Regions from separate parts of the Arthrobacter sp. R4 genome, predicted to be linked through region 3. Evidence: riboswitches for the same ligand, from Rfam matches in the RefSeq annotation. Region 3 holds a riboswitch; each other region holds the start of a gene.
The links. A riboswitch is a leader RNA that binds a small molecule or an ion and turns the genes downstream of it on or off. The one in region 3 is predicted to bind S-adenosylmethionine.
Positions count from the first base shown of each region.

Region 1: linked by a shared signal. The riboswitch ahead of ACLKOZ_RS19025 (DUF1737 domain-containing protein) and the one ahead of ACLKOZ_RS10630 (bifunctional o-acetylhomoserine/o-acetylserine sulfhydrylase) in region 3 are both predicted to bind S-adenosylmethionine.
Region 2: linked by a shared signal. The riboswitch ahead of ACLKOZ_RS13660 (aminotransferase class V-fold PLP-dependent enzyme) and the one ahead of ACLKOZ_RS10630 (bifunctional o-acetylhomoserine/o-acetylserine sulfhydrylase) in region 3 are both predicted to bind S-adenosylmethionine.

Region 1 covers NZ_JBLWIJ010000032.1:108,264-114,601, reverse strand. Annotated here, with positions in the region: gene ACLKOZ_RS19045 (RNA polymerase sigma factor) at 1-412, shown strand, start outside; gene ACLKOZ_RS19040 (CU044_5270 family protein) at 378-1,448, shown strand; gene ACLKOZ_RS19035 (O-succinylhomoserine sulfhydrylase) at 1,460-2,668, opposite strand; gene ACLKOZ_RS19030 (rhodanese-like domain-containing protein) at 2,669-3,079, opposite strand; gene ACLKOZ_RS19025 (DUF1737 domain-containing protein) at 3,076-3,333, opposite strand; SAM riboswitch class IV at 3,347-3,460, opposite strand; gene ACLKOZ_RS19020 (hypothetical protein) at 3,567-4,070, shown strand; gene ACLKOZ_RS19015 (acetyl-CoA C-acyltransferase) at 4,099-5,325, opposite strand; gene ACLKOZ_RS19010 (hypothetical protein) at 5,562-5,810, opposite strand; gene ACLKOZ_RS19005 (hypothetical protein) at 5,816-6,070, opposite strand.
Region 2 covers NZ_JBLWIJ010000021.1:72,625-78,962, forward strand. Annotated here, with positions in the region: gene ACLKOZ_RS13635 (sigma-70 family RNA polymerase sigma factor) at 1-300, opposite strand, end outside; gene ACLKOZ_RS13640 (DoxX family protein) at 555-1,103, shown strand; gene aroA (3-phosphoshikimate 1-carboxyvinyltransferase) at 1,110-2,492, shown strand; gene rsgA (ribosome small subunit-dependent GTPase A) at 2,492-3,607, shown strand; gene hisN (histidinol-phosphatase) at 3,706-4,518, shown strand; SAM riboswitch class IV at 4,678-4,791, shown strand; gene ACLKOZ_RS13660 (aminotransferase class V-fold PLP-dependent enzyme) at 4,827-6,263, shown strand; gene ACLKOZ_RS13665 (class I SAM-dependent methyltransferase) at 6,332-6,338, shown strand, end outside.
Region 3 covers NZ_JBLWIJ010000015.1:121,953-128,290, reverse strand. Annotated here, with positions in the region: gene ACLKOZ_RS10630 (bifunctional o-acetylhomoserine/o-acetylserine sulfhydrylase) at 45-1,364, opposite strand; SAM riboswitch class IV at 1,408-1,523, opposite strand; gene ACLKOZ_RS10625 (VOC family protein) at 1,696-2,334, shown strand; gene ACLKOZ_RS10620 (CPBP family intramembrane glutamic endopeptidase) at 2,486-3,262, opposite strand; gene ACLKOZ_RS10615 (histidine phosphatase family protein) at 3,348-4,028, shown strand; gene ACLKOZ_RS10610 (DeoR/GlpR family DNA-binding transcription regulator) at 4,041-4,829, opposite strand; gene hutI (imidazolonepropionase) at 4,925-6,136, opposite strand; gene ACLKOZ_RS10600 (NAD(P)/FAD-dependent oxidoreductase) at 6,148-6,338, opposite strand, start outside.

The DNA of each region.
Region 1 (6,338 bases), on a different contig from region 3:
GGACCGGGAGGATGCCCGGCCGTGGCTTTTCGGGATCGCCACAAACTTGCTCCGGCGGCACCACCGCGCCGAAGCCAAGATTCTCAGAACCGCAGGAAAAGCGGCTCTGCGGGAAGCCGTCGCCGACGATTCGGACCGGATTGCCGCCCAAGTGGACGCCGTTGTGGCGACCGCTGGCATTGCTCGCAGCCTGAAAGCTATGGCGGCCATAGACCGGGAAACGCTGCTGCTCTACGCCTGGGCGGACCTGACCTACGAGGGCATCGCCGTGGCCATGGACGTACCGGTGGGAACCGTGAGGTCCCGTCTGAACCGTGCCCGACGAACACTGCGGACCCGGCTCAACCTCGAAATACTTGATGAAACGGAGAACGACCATGAACGATTTACAGCTGCTCCGCGAAATGCGTAGCGACGTCGGCTCCGCCCCGCCGACAACTTTGGCACGCGGACGCAACAGACTCATGTCCAAGATCAGTTCCGACTCCGACTCCGGCCCCGAGGCAACGGCCACAACGTACGCCCCGGCCAACGTTCGCCCGATCCGCTTCCGGCGCCGTGTCCTGATCGCTTCGGCAGCTGCAGCCCTGCTCGTGGGGGGAATCGTCGTGGCAGATGTAGTCAGGCCCAGTGGTCCGGGAGCAACCGCCGAAGCAGCCGAGGTCCTGAACAACGCCGCGGCAGCAACCATCCAGACCTCCGACCCGGAAGTGGGACCCGGCCAGTACCTGAAGATCGATACCACAGCGGTCTACGCCGCCGGAGTCGCTTTGGGGGACCCCGGAGCAGGCGGCCGTTCGGTGGAGTGGCTGGACAAATCTTCGGACCAGCTTTATGTCCCAGCCGACCATGCCTCCGAATGGATCTGGAACCGCGAAGCCCGCATCCCGACGACGTTCTTCAGCGAGGAAGCCAAAGCGGAGGCCACCAAATACCAGCAATCCCAGTCTGAAAACCCCCACGGCGCGGGAGAACTGCTCCGGGCACCGGGAGGTAACTTCTACGGAGGACCGCGGCTGCTGTTCGCCGGCTTGCCCCTGGAGGAAGGCGTGAAGAATCTGCCCCGCGACCCCCAGGCACTCCTGGACACCATTCGACAGCGAGGCAAACAAGGCAGGCCGGAAGCCGAAACGTTGGAAAGCATTGCCGCCGCCCTGCAGACCGGAATCGTCCCGGCGGACCTTCGCGCTGCACTGTACAAAGCGGCCGCGCTCATTCCCGGAGTCACCGTCGTAGACAAGGAGGCGAACCTAGACGGCAAGGTAGGCACAGCGATCGGGATCGAGCATCCGGACAGGGAAACGCGGACGGACATCATCATTGATCCCGACACAGGGCTGCTGATCGGAGAACGAGTGGTCACGCTGACACCTGGCGAGACCTTCCCAGCCGGAACAGCGACCGCTTGGACCTCGGTTGAGACCTCAGTGGTCAATTCCGCCCCGTAAGCAGGCGCCGATCAGATCTGCTTGAGCGCCTGTTCGAGGTCGCGGATGAGGTCGTCCGCGTCCTCAAGGCCCACGGACAGCCGCACCACGCCGTCGCTGAGCCCGATGGCGGCGCGGCCTTCGGGACCCATGGCACGGTGGGTGGTGGTGGCCGGGTGCGTGATGAGGGACTTGGCATCGCCCAGGTTGTTGGAGATGTCGATGATCCGCAGCGCGTCCAGCAGCGCAAAGGCGGCGTCCTTGCCGGAGCGGCCGTCCGTCGTGGCGAGCTCCAGGGTGAGGACGGTGCCGCCGGCCTTCATCTGCTTGGCGGCGAGCTCATACTGCGGGTGCGATTTCAGCATGGGGTACTTGACCCAGCTGACGGCAGGCTGCTGTTCGAGCCATTCGGCCAGCCGCAGCGCCGTGGCTGAGGAATGGTTCACGCGCAGGGCCATGGTTTCCAACCCCTTGGTAAGTACCCAGGCGTTGAAGGCGGACAGCGACGGGCCGGTGTGCCGCATGAGCTGCTTGACCGGCCCGTCGATGAATTCCTTGGTGCCCAGGATGGCGCCGCCCATGACCCGGCCCTGGCCGTCGATGTGCTTGGTGCCTGAGTACACAATCACGTCTGCACCGAGCTGGCCGCAGCGCTGCAGCAGGGGTGTGGCAAAGACGTTGTCGACGACGACGGTAGCGCCGGCGGCGTGCGCCAGTTCGCTGACCGCGGCGATGTCCACGATTTCCTGCATCGGGTTGGACGGCGATTCGAAGAACACTGCCGTGGTGGGCTCCGACAGGGCCGCGCGCCACTGCTCCAGGTCCGGTCCGTCGACGAATACCGTCTCAACACCCCAGCGGGGCAGGATCTCGTTCAGGATCACAAAGCAGGAGCCGAACAGTGAGCGGGCTGCCACTACGCGGTCGCCAGCGGCCAGCAGGGCACCCAGGGCGGTGAACACGGCGGACATTCCCGACGCCGTTGCGAAGCACGCCTCAGTGCCTTCGAGCAGGCGGAGCCGTTCCTGGAAGGTGGCCACGGACGGGTTGCCGTAGCGGGAGTAGACAAAGCGCTCGTCCTCGCCGGTGAAGGCGCGCTCCGCTGCGGCGGCGGACTCGTAGACGAATCCGGAGTTCAGGAACACCGGTTCGGTGGTCTCCTGGAAGTTGGTGCGGTCCAGCCCGCCGCGGACGGCCTGGGTGTCAGGGCTCCAGCCGGCGGCATCTTCGTTGAAGGTCACTTAGTTCTTTCCCAGGTTGGTTGGCAGGCCGCGGTTCTTCCAGCCGTTGACGGTGCGCTCGCCGTAGCGGTCCGGTTCGCCTTCGAAGCCCTCCAGGACGTTGTAGGAGGTGAAGCCGGCCTGCGTCGCGGCGATGGCGGCCGAGATGGAGCGCTGGCCCGAGCGGCAGATGAACAGGAGTTCGGTGCCGGTGTCCTCCGGCGCCTGCTGCCTCAGGTCGGTGAGGAACTCGGGGTTGGGAATGCCGCCAGGGAACGTCCACTGTATGAACAGGGGGTCGTTGTCGGTTGCCTTGGTGTCAGGGATGCCGATGTGCGCCCACTCACCCTCGGTGCGGACATCCACCAGGATGGCGCCCTGTTCCAGCTTGGTCCAGGCTTCCTGCGGGGTGAGGTCTCCGGCGTAGCTCACGCGTGGCCCTCGCCTTCGAACTCAAGGTCTTCCACGGCGGTGGCGACGGCGGCGTCCGCACTGGCGATGGCGGCCGGGAGGATGAGTGCCTGCGCCACAATCACCTGGCCGCCGTTGGACGTGGCAGCCGGGCTGCCATGCAGGACATAGCCTTCGGCCAGGGCGGTGGAAATCCGCTCACAGAAATTACGGTCGTCCGGGCCTGTGATGAGCCGGTACGACAGTTTTTCTTCAGGGGCAGGTGCGTCAGACACGACGGATCTCCTTCTCTCACGCTTGCAACTCGAATGTCGATATGCCGAGTATTCACCTGAGGCACCCCGCCGCGAAAGGGAGGGTTGCCGACCGGCCAGTCAGGGCTTGGCGCCGGTTCTCATTACTCCTCAAAAACGTAACACTTGGCCCGCCTGGCCGCACCGCCGCCGTCGTCATGTTCCGTAACCAACACGTGCTTCCGCGGCCGTCACCCGGACGGGACAATCAGTTCATGGGGAAATCCGGGCGGGGACTGGCTTCATTCGCTCGTTTGAGGACTGCCGCTGCATTCCTCGTACTGGCAACGGTGGCCACTGGCTTGAGTGGTTGCCGGGACGTCTTCGCGCCGCCGCCCTGCATGCCGCCCGCGTACACAGTCACGCCGTCGGAAGCCAAGCCCGGTGAGCAGGTTACGGTCAGCGCGCAGGACACCAGCTGCGATGCCCGCTACGGGCAAAACGCGCAGGTCCAGGTGACGGTGCGGGACGCCTTTGGATCGCTGATGCTGGAGGAACTCGCACCCATGAGCGACGACGGCGCGTTTACTTTCGTGTTCACCGTCCCGCCGGGCGCGGCTCCCGGCAAGGCGGCAGTGGGGGCGCACCCGTACAACCTGGATTGGTGCGACGACACCGGGGTTAACAACCGGGCCGGCGCGGGGCCCAGGACGCTTGTCCTGGTCTCGTGTGCCGAGCGCCTGGTGCCGTTGCTAATACTGGCGGGTACCGGGGCCTGAGCAGCGCCGACGCCCGTGGGGACGGGCGTCAGGCCCTGAGGATGAGGGCCTCGCCCTGGCCGCCGCCGCCGCACAAGGCCACGACGCCGATGCCGCCGCCGCGCCGTTTCAGCGCCAGGGCCTGGTGCAGGACCAGCCGTGCCCCCGATGCGCCGACGGGGTGGCCCAGCGCGATCGCCCCGCCCTCGGCGTTGATCTTCTCCGCCGAAATGCCAAGGTCCTGGGCTGACTGGATGATCACCGAGGCGAACGCTTCGTTGATTTCCACCAAGTCCAGGTCCTCCACCGAAATCCCTTCTGCGCGGAGTGCTTTTTCGATGGCGCGGGACGGCTGGGAATGCAATGAGCCGTCCGGCCCGGCTGTCTGCCCGTGGGCGCCGATCTCGGCAATCCAGGTGAGCCCCGCCCGTTCGGCGGCCGCCTTGCTGGCCACCACGACGGCGGCCGCGCCGTCGGAGAGGGGAGAGGCGGAACCTGCGGTGATGGTGGCTGAGTCTGCCGTGGAAAAGGCGGGCTTGAGCGCCGCCAGGGCCTCCGCCGTCGTGCCCGGCCGGATCCCCTCATCGGCATCGACGGTGACGGCAGGGCCGCGGCGCTGCGGGATATCCAGGGGAACGATCTCTTCGGCGAGCAGTCCTGCATTCCGCGCTGTTTCGGCCCTCTGGTGGGAGCGGGCGGCAACTTCGTCCTGCTCCCCGCGGCTGATCCCGCGCTCAGCATTGCCTGCATCGGTGGCGGCGCCCTGCAGGATTCCGGAGATGGGATCCTGGAGGGCGTCGTGGTTCAGGGAATCCACCAGCGGGGTATCGCCGATGGCCACGCCGGTGCGCAGGCGGGGCAGCAGGTGCGGGGCGTTGGTCATGGATTCCTGGCCGGCGGCCACGACGAAATCAGCCTCCCCGGCGCGGATCATCCGGGCCGCGTCGATCACGGCGGTCAGCCCGGAAAGGCAGAGTTTGTTGATGGTGACCGTGGGGACATCCCAGCCGATGCCTGCCGCCAGGCTTGCCTGCCGGGCCGGTCCCTGGCCGGCTCCTGCCTGGATGACCTGCCCCACGATTACCGCATGTACCTGCCCCGGCGCCACACCTGCGCGTTCCAGCGCATGGCGGATCGCATGTGCGCCCAGTGCGCTGGAGGAGAGGGAAGACAGGCTGCCGCGGAAACGGCCGAAAGGGGTGCGGGCACCTCCGAGGATGACGGCAGTGCGGTCCTCGTGGGCCGGGAAAGTGTTGGCCGTGGCGTCGTTGACCATGATGCTGCCTTTCGGTGGAGGCGAGGCTCGGGGCGACGTCCAGGCGCGCCCGGGGTGCTGTTTCCTCAAGCATGTCATGGGCGGTGGCGGTGCGGGAATGGAACGCAGGAAGGGCCGGGGTGGCCCCGGCCCTTCCAGTGCTGCCAGCCAGCCGATCGCCTGCGCCCGCTTCTTCGGGACCGCAGGATCTAGGCGGGATGGACGTTGTCAGGTGGCTGTTTCGGTCGTGAGGCTGTTCACGTCGCAGCCAGGTGTGGTGCCCTTGCCAGCACGGCGGCCATGAGCTCAGAGGTGGTTGCCAGGACGCGGGAGCCCCGGCACTGCGAGCAGCTGACGGCGGCCGCCAAAGTGTTCTTGCGTGCATCTAGAACCACCACCGAGTCCAACGCCAGGTAGGAATCGGTGTCACAGTCTGCGCACCAGGGCCGCCCGCCCCGTGGCTGGAAAGAATCCCGTGGCAGGTAACTGCAGAAGGGTTTCTCCATGGGGCTTAGACCAGGCCGGGGTAACTCGTCAGTATGTAATCAGCTGCTGCCGGGCCCTTCATGCGCAGGCCGTTTTGGTCGGGGTTGATCCGGCGGGACATGGCAGCCCAGAAAGTGGTTTCGGCGCGGGGGGTCTGCTGATTGAGGAAACACCAACTGGTGTAAAGGCCATACAGGGGATCGCGGGCAAGGGTGACATCAGGTTCACCGACGCACGTTGTAGCTTCGCGGAGGAATTTGTCGAACTGCGAATGTGCCATAATCGGCTTCTCTTTCGCCAGGTGCAGTTGGTGCCGCCGTTCGGCTACAGCAGCGCGAACCTCAACGCCGTGCACGTGGGCATTCAGGGTATTCGTGTGCCAGGACGGAGTCCGGACTGGCTAAGAGTTTGATTTGGCTGGCCTGTCCGCCCAGCAACGCGGTCCCTTGTCTGAAACCCGCGCCTACATTTTGCTCTACAACGTAGACTTTACGCGTAGACTACGTATTAGGCAAGCGTCTTTATTTTTCCTATCCCAGCCCGACGCT
Region 2 (6,338 bases), on a different contig from region 3:
CACGTACTGCATGGCATCGCGCTCAAAACGAATCCGGCGCTCCTCCGTGCTTTCCGTGGCAAGGTCAACTGCCGGGGCTTCGGGTTCTGTGGCCGCCGTGTCCGGCAACAGCGCGGCATCAGGCGTTCCGCCTGACTCCGCGGCGTCCGGTGAGACATCCGCGGTCTTGGCTTCGCGCCCGGAGGCCTCATACATGGCCTCGAGGGCCGGATCCAGGGTGCTCATCGCTCCCAAGTCTACTGTGACGCTCCGGGCACGCGGCGACCCGTACTCCGGGGCACCGGTTTCCAAAGCCTCCATCGCCACGGGGCCTGCCACGTCCATGCCGTCCTTCACCAACCCCAAAGGCCAACTCCATTTCCCTGTACCGTTCGATGCGCCCGGACCTGCAACCCGCAACCCAACCGCCATGGCGCAGTGTGCGCCGTGATTCGTCCGTCACTGCCGGACCCGCAATCCATAACCTTTAGTGGCGGGCAAATATTCCCCAAAAGTGCAAGACTAGAACCGACTCCGCCGCATTCGACGCGGTTCGTCCAGCCAGGAGGAAATCCATGTCCTTTGTCCGTACCCTCGCCCGGCCCATGCTGGCATCCAGCTTCGTACTCGCAGGACTGGATAAGCTCAAGAACGCGGATGACACTGCCCAGCAGCTGTCGCCGCTTCTGCGCAAAGCCACGGCCTCACTGCCTTTCCGTACGGAAGACAAGACACTGGCCCGGGTCATCGGCGGGGTGCAGGTGGGCGCCGGAGTGCTGTTTGGCCTGGGCAAGTTCGCGCGGTTCTCTGCGACGCTGCTCACGGTCATCTCTGCCCTTAACACATTCGTCGAATGGCGCAGCGCCGACATCAGCACCAAAGAGGCCCGTGTGGCACGCCGCAACCAGCTCCTGAAGAACCTGTCCCTGAGCGGCGGGGCCCTGCTGGCTTCGGTGGATACTGCCGGTAAGCCAGGGTTGGCCTGGCGAGCGGAACACCTCGCTGCCGACGCCAGGAAGGGCGCTTCGCACCTGGCAGCTGACGCCCGCAAGAGCACTGGGAAGAAACTCCACAAGGCCGACAAGGCCGTGCGTCGTGTGGTGGACCAGGCAACGGGGGCATAAGGACGCATGACCGGATCCACTACCGCCCTTTCGCAGCCTGACGCTGCCGAAGCTCTTCCGCTCTGGCCCGCACCGTTCGCCACCAGGCCCATCAATGCCACGGTGACCGTGCCGGGTTCGAAGTCCCTGACCAACCGGTTCCTGGTCCTGGCGGCGCTGGCTGACGGACCGTCCCGGCTCCGCGCTCCGCTGCACTCCAGGGACTCCGCCCTGATGATTGAGGCCCTGCGGCAGTTAGGGGCTTCCATCACGGAAGTTCCCGGCGACGGAGCCTTCGGCCCGGACCTTGAGGTCGTTCCCCTCAGCCAGGACGCGCCGTCGTCGCTGGCCCGGATCGACTGCGGACTGGCCGGCACCGTCATGCGATTTGTTCCTCCGCTCGCTGCACTGCGGAACGGCGTCAGCGTGTTCGACGGCGATCCGCACGCCAGGAACCGCCCCATGGGGACCATCATCGAAGCCCTGAAGGCGCTCGGTGTGGCCGTGACGGCAGAGGACGGCGGGACACCGGCGTCCCTGCCCTTTGACGTGGCCGGAACCGGGGAAGTCCGGGGCGGACATCTGGTGATCGACGCCAGTGCCTCGTCCCAGTTTGTCTCTGCGTTACTGCTGGTGGGTGCACGCTTTACCGAGGGGCTGCACCTGGAGCATGTCGGTAAGCCGGTGCCGAGCCTGGACCATATCAACATGACAGTGGCAGTCCTTCGCGGCGTGGGCGTGTCCGTGGATGATTCCGTCCCCAATCACTGGGTCGTGGCGCCAGGAACTATCCGGGCGTTTGACCAGCGCATTGAGCAGGACCTTTCCAACGCTGGCCCTTTCTTGGCCGCCGCATTGGCCACCAGCGGCACGGTCCGGATTCCCAACTGGCCCACTGGAACCACGCAGGTGGGTGACCTCTGGCGCAGTATCCTTGCGGACATGGGCGCCACGGTCAGCCTGGCCGACGGCGTCCTCACGGTCACCGGCGGAGCTCAGATCAAGGGCGCCGACTTTGATGAAACCAGTGAGCTTGCCCCCACTGTCGCGGCGCTCTGCGCGCTTGCCAGCGGCCCCTCCCGGCTCAGCGGTATCGCACACCTCCGCGGCCATGAGACTGACCGGCTCGCCGCCCTGGTCGCCGAGATCAACCGGCTGGGCGGCGACGCCGAGGAAACCAGCGACGGGCTGGTGATCCGCCCGGCCAAGCTGCATTCCGGCGTCGTCCACAGCTATGCGGACCATCGAATGGCAACTGCAGGGGCGATACTGGGCCTCGCAGTGGAGGGCATAGAAGTAGAAGACATCGCCACCACGGCCAAGACCATGCCCGATTTCCCGCGGCTGTGGGAAGACATGATCGCGCAGGGCCAGGAACCTGGTACGCCGGAACCCGCTGGTAACGCATAGTGGCACGCAGCACTGACTCCTGGGACGAATCCGACGTCCGGATCCGCCCCAGCAAGAAAGGTTCCCGGCCCCGCACCAAGGACCGCCCCAGCCACGACGACGCCGTGACAGGACGGATCATTACCGTGGACCGCGGCCGATACACAGCGGTGGTCGGCGAAGATTCAGGGGAAGAACGCATCATCATCGCCGCACGGGCACGGGAACTCCGCCGGTCCCCCGTGGTCGCTGGTGACTTCGTTTCATTGGTGGGAGATGTCTCCGGGGAACCGGACACGCTTGCCCGGCTGGTCCGGATCCAGGACCGCAGGACGCTCCTGCGGCGCAGCGCCGATGATACCGACCCCGTTGAACGGGCAGTTGTGGCCAACGCCGACCAGCTCGTTGTTGTGGTGGCGGCGGCCAATCCCGAACCACGCACCGGCTTCATTGACCGCGCACTCGTCGCCGCGTACGACGCCGGCATCGAGCCGATCCTGCTGGTCACGAAAGCCGATGTCAAAGACCCTGCCGAACTTCTGTCGAACTACGAGCACCTGGACTTCCCGGTCATCATCAGCCGGACGGCCGACGCCGCTGCATCCGGCATCGATGCCCGCTCCGACGACGGGCTCTCGGCGCGCCTGGACAGCGATGCCGTCGCCCAGCTTCGGGCCTACCTCGATGGCAAGGTCACGGTGATGCTGGGGCACTCAGGCGTAGGCAAGTCCACCATGGTGAACGCCCTGACCGGAGCCGAGCGAGCCACGGGCGGAGTCAACGCCGTGACAGGCCGCGGACGCCACACGTCCTCCTCAGCCCTGGCCCTAAAGCTGGCCGACGCCCCTGCTGGAAGCTGGATCATCGACACCCCCGGCATCCGGTCCTTCGGACTGGCGCATGTCGACGCAGACCGCATCCTCCGCTCCTTTCCGGACCTGGAGCCGGGCACTGATGCGTGCGAGCGGGGCTGCAAACACAATGCCAGCGCAGTCAACTGCGGCCTGGACTCCTGGGTTGCCGAAGGCCATGCGGGCCCAACCGGACCTGCCAGGCTCGCGTCCCTCCGGCGCCTGCTCGGCACCGATCCCCGCATGGAGGGGCAAGAAACCAAGGAATTGGGCAGCGTCAACTGACCCGCCCGGCCGGGCTGGGAGCAGCGCCCGGGCTGTTCAGGACGCCGCCCGAAGCCGGGGTCCCCAACCACACGGCGCTTTGACGGTAGTTTGGAACCATGATCCAACCCGCTTCGAGCTACAACGATGACCTGCGCCTGGCCCACGTGCTGGCCGATTCCGTGGACGACCAGACCATGAGCCGCTTCAAGGCACTGGACCTCCACGTCGAGACCAAGCCGGACCTGACCCCGGTCACTGATGCCGATAAGGCCGCCGAAGAAGCCATCCGTGGCCAGCTTTCCCGTTCCCGCCCCCGCGATGCGGTCCTGGGCGAGGAATTCGGCAGTTCAGGCCATGGCTCCCGGCGTTGGATCATCGACCCCATCGACGGCACCAAGAACTTTGTCCGTGGCGTACCGGTGTGGGCAACACTGATTGCGCTTGTGGACGAAGGAGAGCCCGTCGTCGGCGTCGTCAGTGCCCCTGCCCTGGGCAAGCGCTGGTGGGCTGCCAAGGGCGCAGGCGCCTACATGGGCCGGTCACTGGCTGCGGCCACCCGGCTGAAGGTCTCAGACGTGTCGAAACTCTCGGACGCTTCCCTGTCCTACTCCAGCCTGAGCGGCTGGAAGGACCGCGGGAACCTGGATGACTTCCTTGGCCTCACCGAAGACGTCTGGCGCACGCGTGCCTACGGCGACTTCTGGTCCTACTGCATGGTGGCCGAAGGCTCCGTGGACATCGCGTGTGAGCCGGAGCTGAATCTCTACGACATGGCGGCACTGGTCCCGATCGTGGTGGAGGCCGGCGGCCGCTTCACCTCCCTCGAGGGTGAAGACGGTCCGTTTGGCGGCAACGCGCTTGCGACGAACTCCATCCTGCATTCGGAAGTCCTCAAACGGCTCAACCCTGACCTGGACGACCTCCTCTAGCAGCCCAAGTGCCGAATTATCAACGGCGGACGCCTCCTGATGGGGGCGTCCGCCGTCGTATCTTCGGATAACCATGGGTATTTCCATCCGCGCGTAACAAAAGCCTTAACATTCGGACGGGCTTCCTGCCCGCCCCGCCCATGTTCTACGCTCTTAACAGGTCACGAGTGCCAGCGCGAAACCCCGGTTTGCTGGCCGGCAACCCTCCATTCGCGGTGGGGTGCCCCGGGTGACGACCAGGCCGGTCCGGAACGGACCCGGCAAGCGCGGATTCCCGGGACAGGGAGTCCCTCTAAAGTGAGGTCTCTGTGACAACAGCCACCGTCTCCCCCAACTCCGCCGTCCGTACCCTGGCCGCAAACGAGACCGCAGCCCTGTTCAGCGAACGGCTCGCCGTTGCGGGACGGCCGCTCTCCGCCGTCACCGGCGCCGAAATCCAGGCCCCGCTGATCCAGGGCGGCCACGTGCGTTACGCCAACCTGGACTACGGCGCCTCCGCCCCGGCCCTCTCGGTTGTCTCCGCCTACCTCAACGAGATCCTGCCGTTCTACGCCAGCGTCCACCGCGGCGCCGGCTACGCATCCCAGATCAGCACGTCCGTCTACGAGAACGCCCGGAACATCGTGCGTGACTTCGTGGGAGGCCGGCCCGGTGACTCCGTCATCTTCACCAGGAACACCACGGACTCCCTGAACCTCCTCGCCGGGTGCCTTCCGTCCGCGGACGGCCGCCCCACGGGGGAGGTTTTGTACCTCGACATCGAGCACCACGCCAACCTCCTGCCGTGGCAGGGCGTCCCGCACCGCAGCGTCGTTGCGGCCGACACCGTGGCCGGCACCATCGAGGCCCTCGGTGCCGAACTGGAACAGGGCGGAATCAGCCTGCTCGCCGTCACGGGCGCCTCCAACGTCACCGGCGAAATCCTGCCCATCCGTGCCCTCGCCGCCCTTGCCCACCAGCACGGCGCCCGGATCGTCGTCGATGCCGCGCAGCTCGCGCCACATCGCCGGATCAACATCAGCGCCGACGACGTCGACTACCTCGCTTTCTCGGGCCACAAGCTCTACGCGCCCTTCGGCGCAGGCGTCCTCGTGGGGCGGTCGGACTGGCTCGACGCGGGTACGCCGCATCTTGCCGGTGGCGGCGCGGTGCGGGAGGCCAGGCTCGACGGCGTCAGCTGGGCCACCGGCCCAGCCCGGCACGAGGGCGGTTCGCCCAACGTCCTGGGCGCAGCCACACTGGCTCGCGCCACCCAGGTCATCGCATCGCTGGATCAGGACCGGTGGCACGCCCACGAGTCGGCTATCCGGTCGTTCCTGGTGGAGGGACTGCAGAAGATCGAAGGCGTGACGGTACACCAGATCTTCAAGGACACCGATCCGGACACCGACACCATCGGCGTAGTGAACTTCTCGGTGGAAGGCTACGACGCCGGCCTGGTGGCTGCCTACCTGTCAGCAGAACACGGCGTAGGCCTCCGCGACGGCCGGTTCTGTGCCCACCCCCTGCTGAAGCGCCTGGGCCTCCCTTCCGGCTCCCTGCGGGCAAGCTTCGGCGTAGGGTCCCGCCTCGAAGACGCCCAGCGTCTCCTGGCTGGCATCGAGGAACTCCGCCGAACCGGCCTGGGCTGGGACTATGTGGTTGACTCGGGTCGCTGGGTTCCGGCTAACGACACCCGCAAATACCCGGACTGGGCACCCAATACGCCTGGCACGGCAGGCGCTGCCCCCTGCATCGACGACTGACCCGGGTTACCCCGCCCATGCGGTAAATTCGAAGGATACCCAAGGGCATCTGGCGAAGGAGGCTGCACGTGGCAC
Region 3 (6,338 bases):
GGGCGCCGGACTCCCGGGGCCGGGAATCCGGCGCTGAAACCGCCTTAGAGAGCCGCCTTGGCCGCCCGGAAACCTGCCTCCAGGTCCGCCAGGATGTCATCGATGTGTTCGATGCCCACGGAGAGGCGGACCAGACCCGGCGTAACGCCCGCAACTGCCTGCTGCTCCGGGGAGAGCTGGCTATGGGTGGTGGACGCAGGGTGGATGACCAGTGACCTGACGTCGCCGATGTTCGCCACATGGCTGTGGAGCTCCAAGGCGTCCACAAACCGCTTGCCCGCCTCGGCCCCGCCGGCCAGGTTGAAGGCCACCACGGCTCCTGTGCCCTTGGGGCCGTACTTGCGTCCGCGCTCGTACCAGGGGCTCGAAGGCAGCCCCGCGTACGCGACCGACTCGACGTCGTCACGGGCTTCCAGCCACTGCGCCACCGCAACAGCGTTCTCAACGTGCCGCTCCACCCGCAAGCTCAGCGTCTCCAGGCCCTGGGCGATGAGGAACGCGTTGAAGGGCGATACTGCGGAGCCAAGGTCTCGGAGGAGCTGGACGCGGGCTTTGAGGATGTAGGACAGATTGGCGCCCAAGGCGCCGCCGGCGCCAAGGTCACGGGCATAGACCAGGCCGTTGTAGGTGGGATCCGGGGTGTTGAAACCAGGGAACCTCTCCGGGTCTTGACCGAAGTCGAAGTTGCCGGAGTCCACGATCACCCCCGCGATCGCCGATCCGTGTCCGCCAAGGTATTTGGTGGCCGAGTGGACCACAATATCGGCGCCCCACTCCAGCGGGCGTATGAGGTACGGCGTGGAGAGCGTATTGTCCACCACCAACGGAACGCCGGCCTCGTGGGCGGTCCGGGACACCCCTTCGATATCGAGGACATCCTGGCGCGGGTTGGACACGACCTCGGCAAAGAACAGTTTGGTGTTCGGGCGGACGGCCTCGCGCCACTGGTCCAGGTTATCCGGGTCCTCCACGAACGTCACCGAGATGCCGAACTTCTTCAGCGTGTACCCCAGCAGGTTGTACGTGCCGCCATAAAGGCTGGGGCTTGCCACCACATGGTCCCCGGCTTCGGCGATATTGAGGATGGCGAAGGTTTCGGCCGCCTGCCCCGAGCTCAACAGGAGGGCAGCCAACCCGCCTTCCAGGCTGGCGATCCGTTGCTCCACGGCGTCCTGGGTGGGGTTGCCGATCCGCGTATAGATCGGGGCCAATTCTGCGAGCGCGAAGCGGTTGGCGGCGCTTTCGGCACTCGGGAAGACGAACGACGTCGTCTGGTAGATCGGGAGGGCACGCGCCCCTGTGGCGCTGTCCGGCTCCTGGCCGGCGTGGATCTGGCGGGTTTCAAAAGACCATCCGTCGGACATTCAAGGCTCCTTTGACATGGGCCCGGCATGCTGGGAGCACCACGGGCCGCGCTTGCCGCCCGGCCGTTGCCGGGCAGCCAGGTCCTCACCCGGGGCACCCCACCGCGGATGGAGGGTTGCCGGCCAGCGAGCCGGGGCTTGGCGCTGGCGCTCATGACCTGCGTTCAGTGTAGGAACCGTTCGACGGCGCGCAACAGCATTGTGACGAACATGGTCACCCGGCGCTCTTCCCGGGGGTGATGGAAAGCCCGATGTCCACTCGTGACGCACTCCAAAGTTGGTAAGGTTACCCTTAGCTGAGAGCCCGATCACAAAGTGCCAAGATGAGGGCATGCGCATGGATCACGTCTCTTACGCCTGTGAACACGATGGCCTGGCTGCCACCACCGAACGTATTTCGTCCGCCCTCGGCGTTGAAGCCGTAAAGGGTGGAGTGCACCCCCGTTTCGGAACCCGGAACATGATCATCCCTCTCGCGGGGCACAAATATCTGGAAGTAGTCGAGGTGCTTGACCACCCGGCATCGGACAAGGCACCGTTCGGACAGGCAGTCCGGGCACGCTCCGCTGCCGGCGGCGGCTGGATGGGGTGGTGCGTCGAAGTTGACGACCTCGCCCCCTTCGAAGCACGCCTCGGCCGGTCCGCGGTCAACGGAAACCGCAAGTTTCCCGACGGCCGCGAACTGGTCTGGAAGCAGATCGGCATCCTGGGCCTGATCGCGGACCCGCAGGTCCCGTACATGCTCAAGTGGGAAGGCGATCCCGCCCTCCACCCGTCCAACGCCTACGACAGCAATGTCAAGATGTCCTGCCTGACCATCGCCGGTTCCGCTGCACGGGTGACCGAATGGCTGGGCGAACCGGTGGAGAAGCCGCTTGAGGACGTCGCCGTGGACTGGGTAGCTCCGCACGGGACCCCCGGCATCCTGTCCGTCACGTTCGAGACCGCCTCCGGAGCAGTCACCATCTGATTGCTTTCTTCCGCCGGGCCAGCACGGCCCGCCGGGCAACCATGCCCGGCAACATACTTCGGCCGCCATCAGCGGGTGCCAACGATGCCACCCACCGATGGCGGCCGAATCCCTTTAACTTCCCCGGTTAACTTCCCCGGCCTTAGTCTGGCTAACCGAGGCCGACGGCCTTCCCAAACAGGCTGAAGCCAACAAACGCCACGATGTCCAGCAGGGCGTGGGCAATGACCAGCGGCATAACGCGCCGGGTCCTGGTGTACAGCCAGGCGAAGACCACCCCCATCACAGCGTTCCCAATGAAGGGCCCGAAGCCCTGGTAGAGATGGTAGCTGCCGCGCAGCATGGAACTGGCGAAGATCGCCAGCGGAACGCTCCAGCCGAACGCGCCGAAGCGGTTCAGGAGGTACCCCACCACAATGACTTCCTCCACGACGGCATGCCGCAGGGCGGACAGGATCAGCACAGGCACCGTCCACCAGTACGAATCCAGTGCGCTGGGGATGATGGCGGTGGTGATGCCCAGGGCCCGGCCCGCAGCATATAGGCCCAGGGACGGAACGCCGATCAGCGCTGCGAGGCCCAGCCCCTGGAGCACGTCGCGACCAGGCCGGGCAAAGTCGAAGCCGAGCTTCCGGAACGCCGAGCCGCCCTGCGGGGCACCGGAGGTGGACTGCCGGTGGTCAGTGAGGAAATAGATGACCAGCAAGACCGGAACCAACGCGAAGACGATGTCCAGCAGCTGGTAGGTGAGGTCAAAGTATTCGCGGGTGCTCTGCGAGCGGTTAAGCGTGGAGGTACCTTCAGCCAGCGGTGCGCGCGTCATCTTATCCAGCAGCTGCACCACTGAGTAGACAGCGGACTGCCCCAGCGACAGGCCCAGGACGATCCATACTTCGAGCCGCAGCCGACGGCGGGAGGGAACCAGCATGTTCCCATCTTGCCTGCAGTTTCTGGTTCTTTCCTGATTTGGGCTTCCCGGGAGGGCGTGGGCACAGGACTTATGCTTGGGGCTTATGAGCGCGCCAGGGAAAATCATCATGATCCGGCATGGCCAGTCCATGGCCAACGCTGATACGTCCATTTACAACCGCGTGCCGGACTACCGGATCCCGCTGACTCCCCTGGGCCTGGAGCAGGCCACCGCGGCAGGCGAACGGATCCGCCGGGAACTTGATGGCCGCCAGGTCTGCGTCTATGTGTCGCCGTACCTGCGTGCCCATCAGACCCTGGAAGCACTCAACCTCGGCAACCTCACGGAACGGGTGATCGAAGAGCCGCGCCTCCGGGAACAGGACTGGGCCAACTTCCAGATCAGCGGAGACATCGAGGACCAGAAGGAACTGCGCAACGCCTACGGCCACTTCTTCTACCGCTTCCGCGAAGGCGAGTCCGGCTCCGACGTCTACGACCGGATCTCCTCCTTTATGGAAACCCTCTACCGCCACTGGTCCAAACCGGACTATGCGCCCAACACCCTGCTGGTGACCCATGGGCTGACGATGCGGCTGTTTTGCATGCGTTGGTTCCACTGGTCGGTGGAGTACTTCGAGTCCCTCAACAACCCGGACAACGCCGACGTGCGGACCCTGGTGCGGACTGACGCGGACAAGTACGAACTGGACATTCCGTTCAGCCAGTGGGTGGAACGCCGGGTGGACGAGACGGTCCTGGACGCCCCGCCCATGGTGTTCTAGCGCTATGGCGTCCTAATGCGGCGCCACGATCACTTCGGTTCCGTTGGCCTCGAATGCTGCCTTGTCCTCGGCAGAAATCCCGGCATCGGTGATGAGGCGGGTGAAGTCGTAGCCGTCCATAGTGGCGAAGGCACGTACACCCACCTTGGAGGAATCGGCCAGCACGTAGGACACGCGGGCCCGGCTGGCAAGGAGTGCATTCACCGATGCCTCCCCTTCCCCGGTGTTCGTGGGGCCAACTACCGGGTCGATGCCGTTGACTCCGATGAAGGCGATATCCAGGACCACCTTCTGCATGATGATGTCCGTGTACGGTCCCACGAGCTCGTAGGAGCGGGGATTCAGGATGCCGCCGGTCACCATGACCTTGATGTTGGGCCGGACGGCCAGCTGCGAGGCGATGTTGATCGCATTGGTGACGACGGTCAGCGTTGGCTGGTTGGCGGGGGCGTTGAGGTCCTCGCGGGTTGCCAGGATCTGCGCCAGGGCGGTGCTGGTGGTGCCGCCGCACAGGCCGATCACGGCCCCGGGCCTGATCAGTGCCGAGGCCGCCTGGGCAATTTGTTCCTTGGCTTCGGCGTGGTCGTCTCGGTTGTACCGCCCGGGAAGGTCGTAGGCGAGCGCTCCGGTGGTGGCGCCGCCCCGGGTGCGGGTCAGCAGCCGCCTCTTGGCCAGGCTGTCCAGGTCGCGGCGGGCCGTGGCGGGCGAAACAGCAAGCTGTGAGACGATCTCCTCAACCTCGACCTGGCCGGTCTTCGCGAGGATATCCAGGATGGCCGTCAGGCGGTCGGTACGGGTCATGGGGGCCTTTCAGCGTCAAACAGTCACTCGATTATGACGTTTCATGATTATATCAGACCAACAACGATCATAAAGCGTCAAAAACTGCCTGAGGCTCAGCGCACCCGTACACCCGCCCGCCACACAGCGTACGTGAGTGGCATGCCCGGGCGGTAGGCGAGATGGGTGGCGGAGGGTGCGTTGAGCATGTGCAGATCCGCCCGGTGTCCGACGGCGAGGGATCCCACCGCCCGTTCGCCGTCGGCGTCGTTCCCGGAGTCCCGGTGCAACGCCAGCGCACCGCCGTACGTCGCGGCCCGGACCGCCTCATGGACGCTGAGCCGCATCTGCAGCACCGCCGTCGCCACACAGAAGGCCATGGAACTGGTGTAGGAGGTGCCGGGGTTGCAGTTGGAGGCCAGGGCCAGCTGCACCCCGGCGTCCAGCATTGCCCGTGCCGGGGGCAGCGCCTGCCGGGTAGAAAGGTCGCAGGCGGGAAGGCACATGGCCACGGTCCCGCGCGCGCCAGTGCCCGTTGCGGGGTCCCAGCCGGCCCAACTCTCAGCCAGCGCGGCCACGTCTTCAGCCGACAGGTAATTGACGTGGTCCACGCTCGCCGCGCCCAGATCCACCGCCAGCTGCACCCCGGGGCCCTGGCCCAACTGGTTGCCGTGTACCCGGATCCCCAGCCCGGCATCCCGGCACGCCTCAAGTACGCGGCGGGACTGCTCGGCAGTGAAGGCCCCCTCCTCACAGAAGACGTCCGCCCAGCGGACATAAGGCCGGACGGCGTCCAGCATGGGCCCGCAGACGAGCTCCGTGTAGGCATCGGCGTCCGAGCCGGCGGGTACCAGGTGTGCGCCAAGGTAGGTGACTTCGTCGACCACTGTGGAGGCGATCCGGGCGCTCCGTGCTTCGTTTTCGGTGTCCAGCCCGTACCCGGTCTTCGTTTCGAGATACGTGGTGCCCAGGGAGACAGCCTCGGAAACCCGTGCCATCGCCAGCCTCGTGAGGTCGAAATCGGACGTATGCCGGGTGGCGTCGACGGTAACAGCGATGCCACCGGCCGAATAGGACTCCCCCGCCATCCTGGCTTCGAACTCCGCGGTGCGGTCCCCGGCGAAGACCAGGTGCGTATGGGAGTCGACCCAGCCGGGCAGCACCGCGCGGCCGCCGGCATCGACGGTGTCATCGGCGGCCGGGGCTGAGGCGGCGGCACCCAGCCACTCAATCCGTTCCCCTTCGACCACCATGGCGGCGTTTTTCAGGACCCGGTGTTCCAGGTCCTGGGTCATCAGCTCGGCGATATTGGTGATCAGGGTGCTCATGAGTCTATTCTTCAGCGCCGAATGGACCAGCGCGTGGCGGCCAGCGCCTCCGCTGTCCGGAATGCCGGACTGTTGTCGACGTCGGTCCCGGCGCCCTGCCCGGCGAGGATCTGGGCGGCCGCGAGCTCGGCCATGGCCGCCGAGGTCTGGAACCCGTAACCGCCCTGGCCGGCGAGCCAGTAGAACCCGCGGGCCTCCGCGT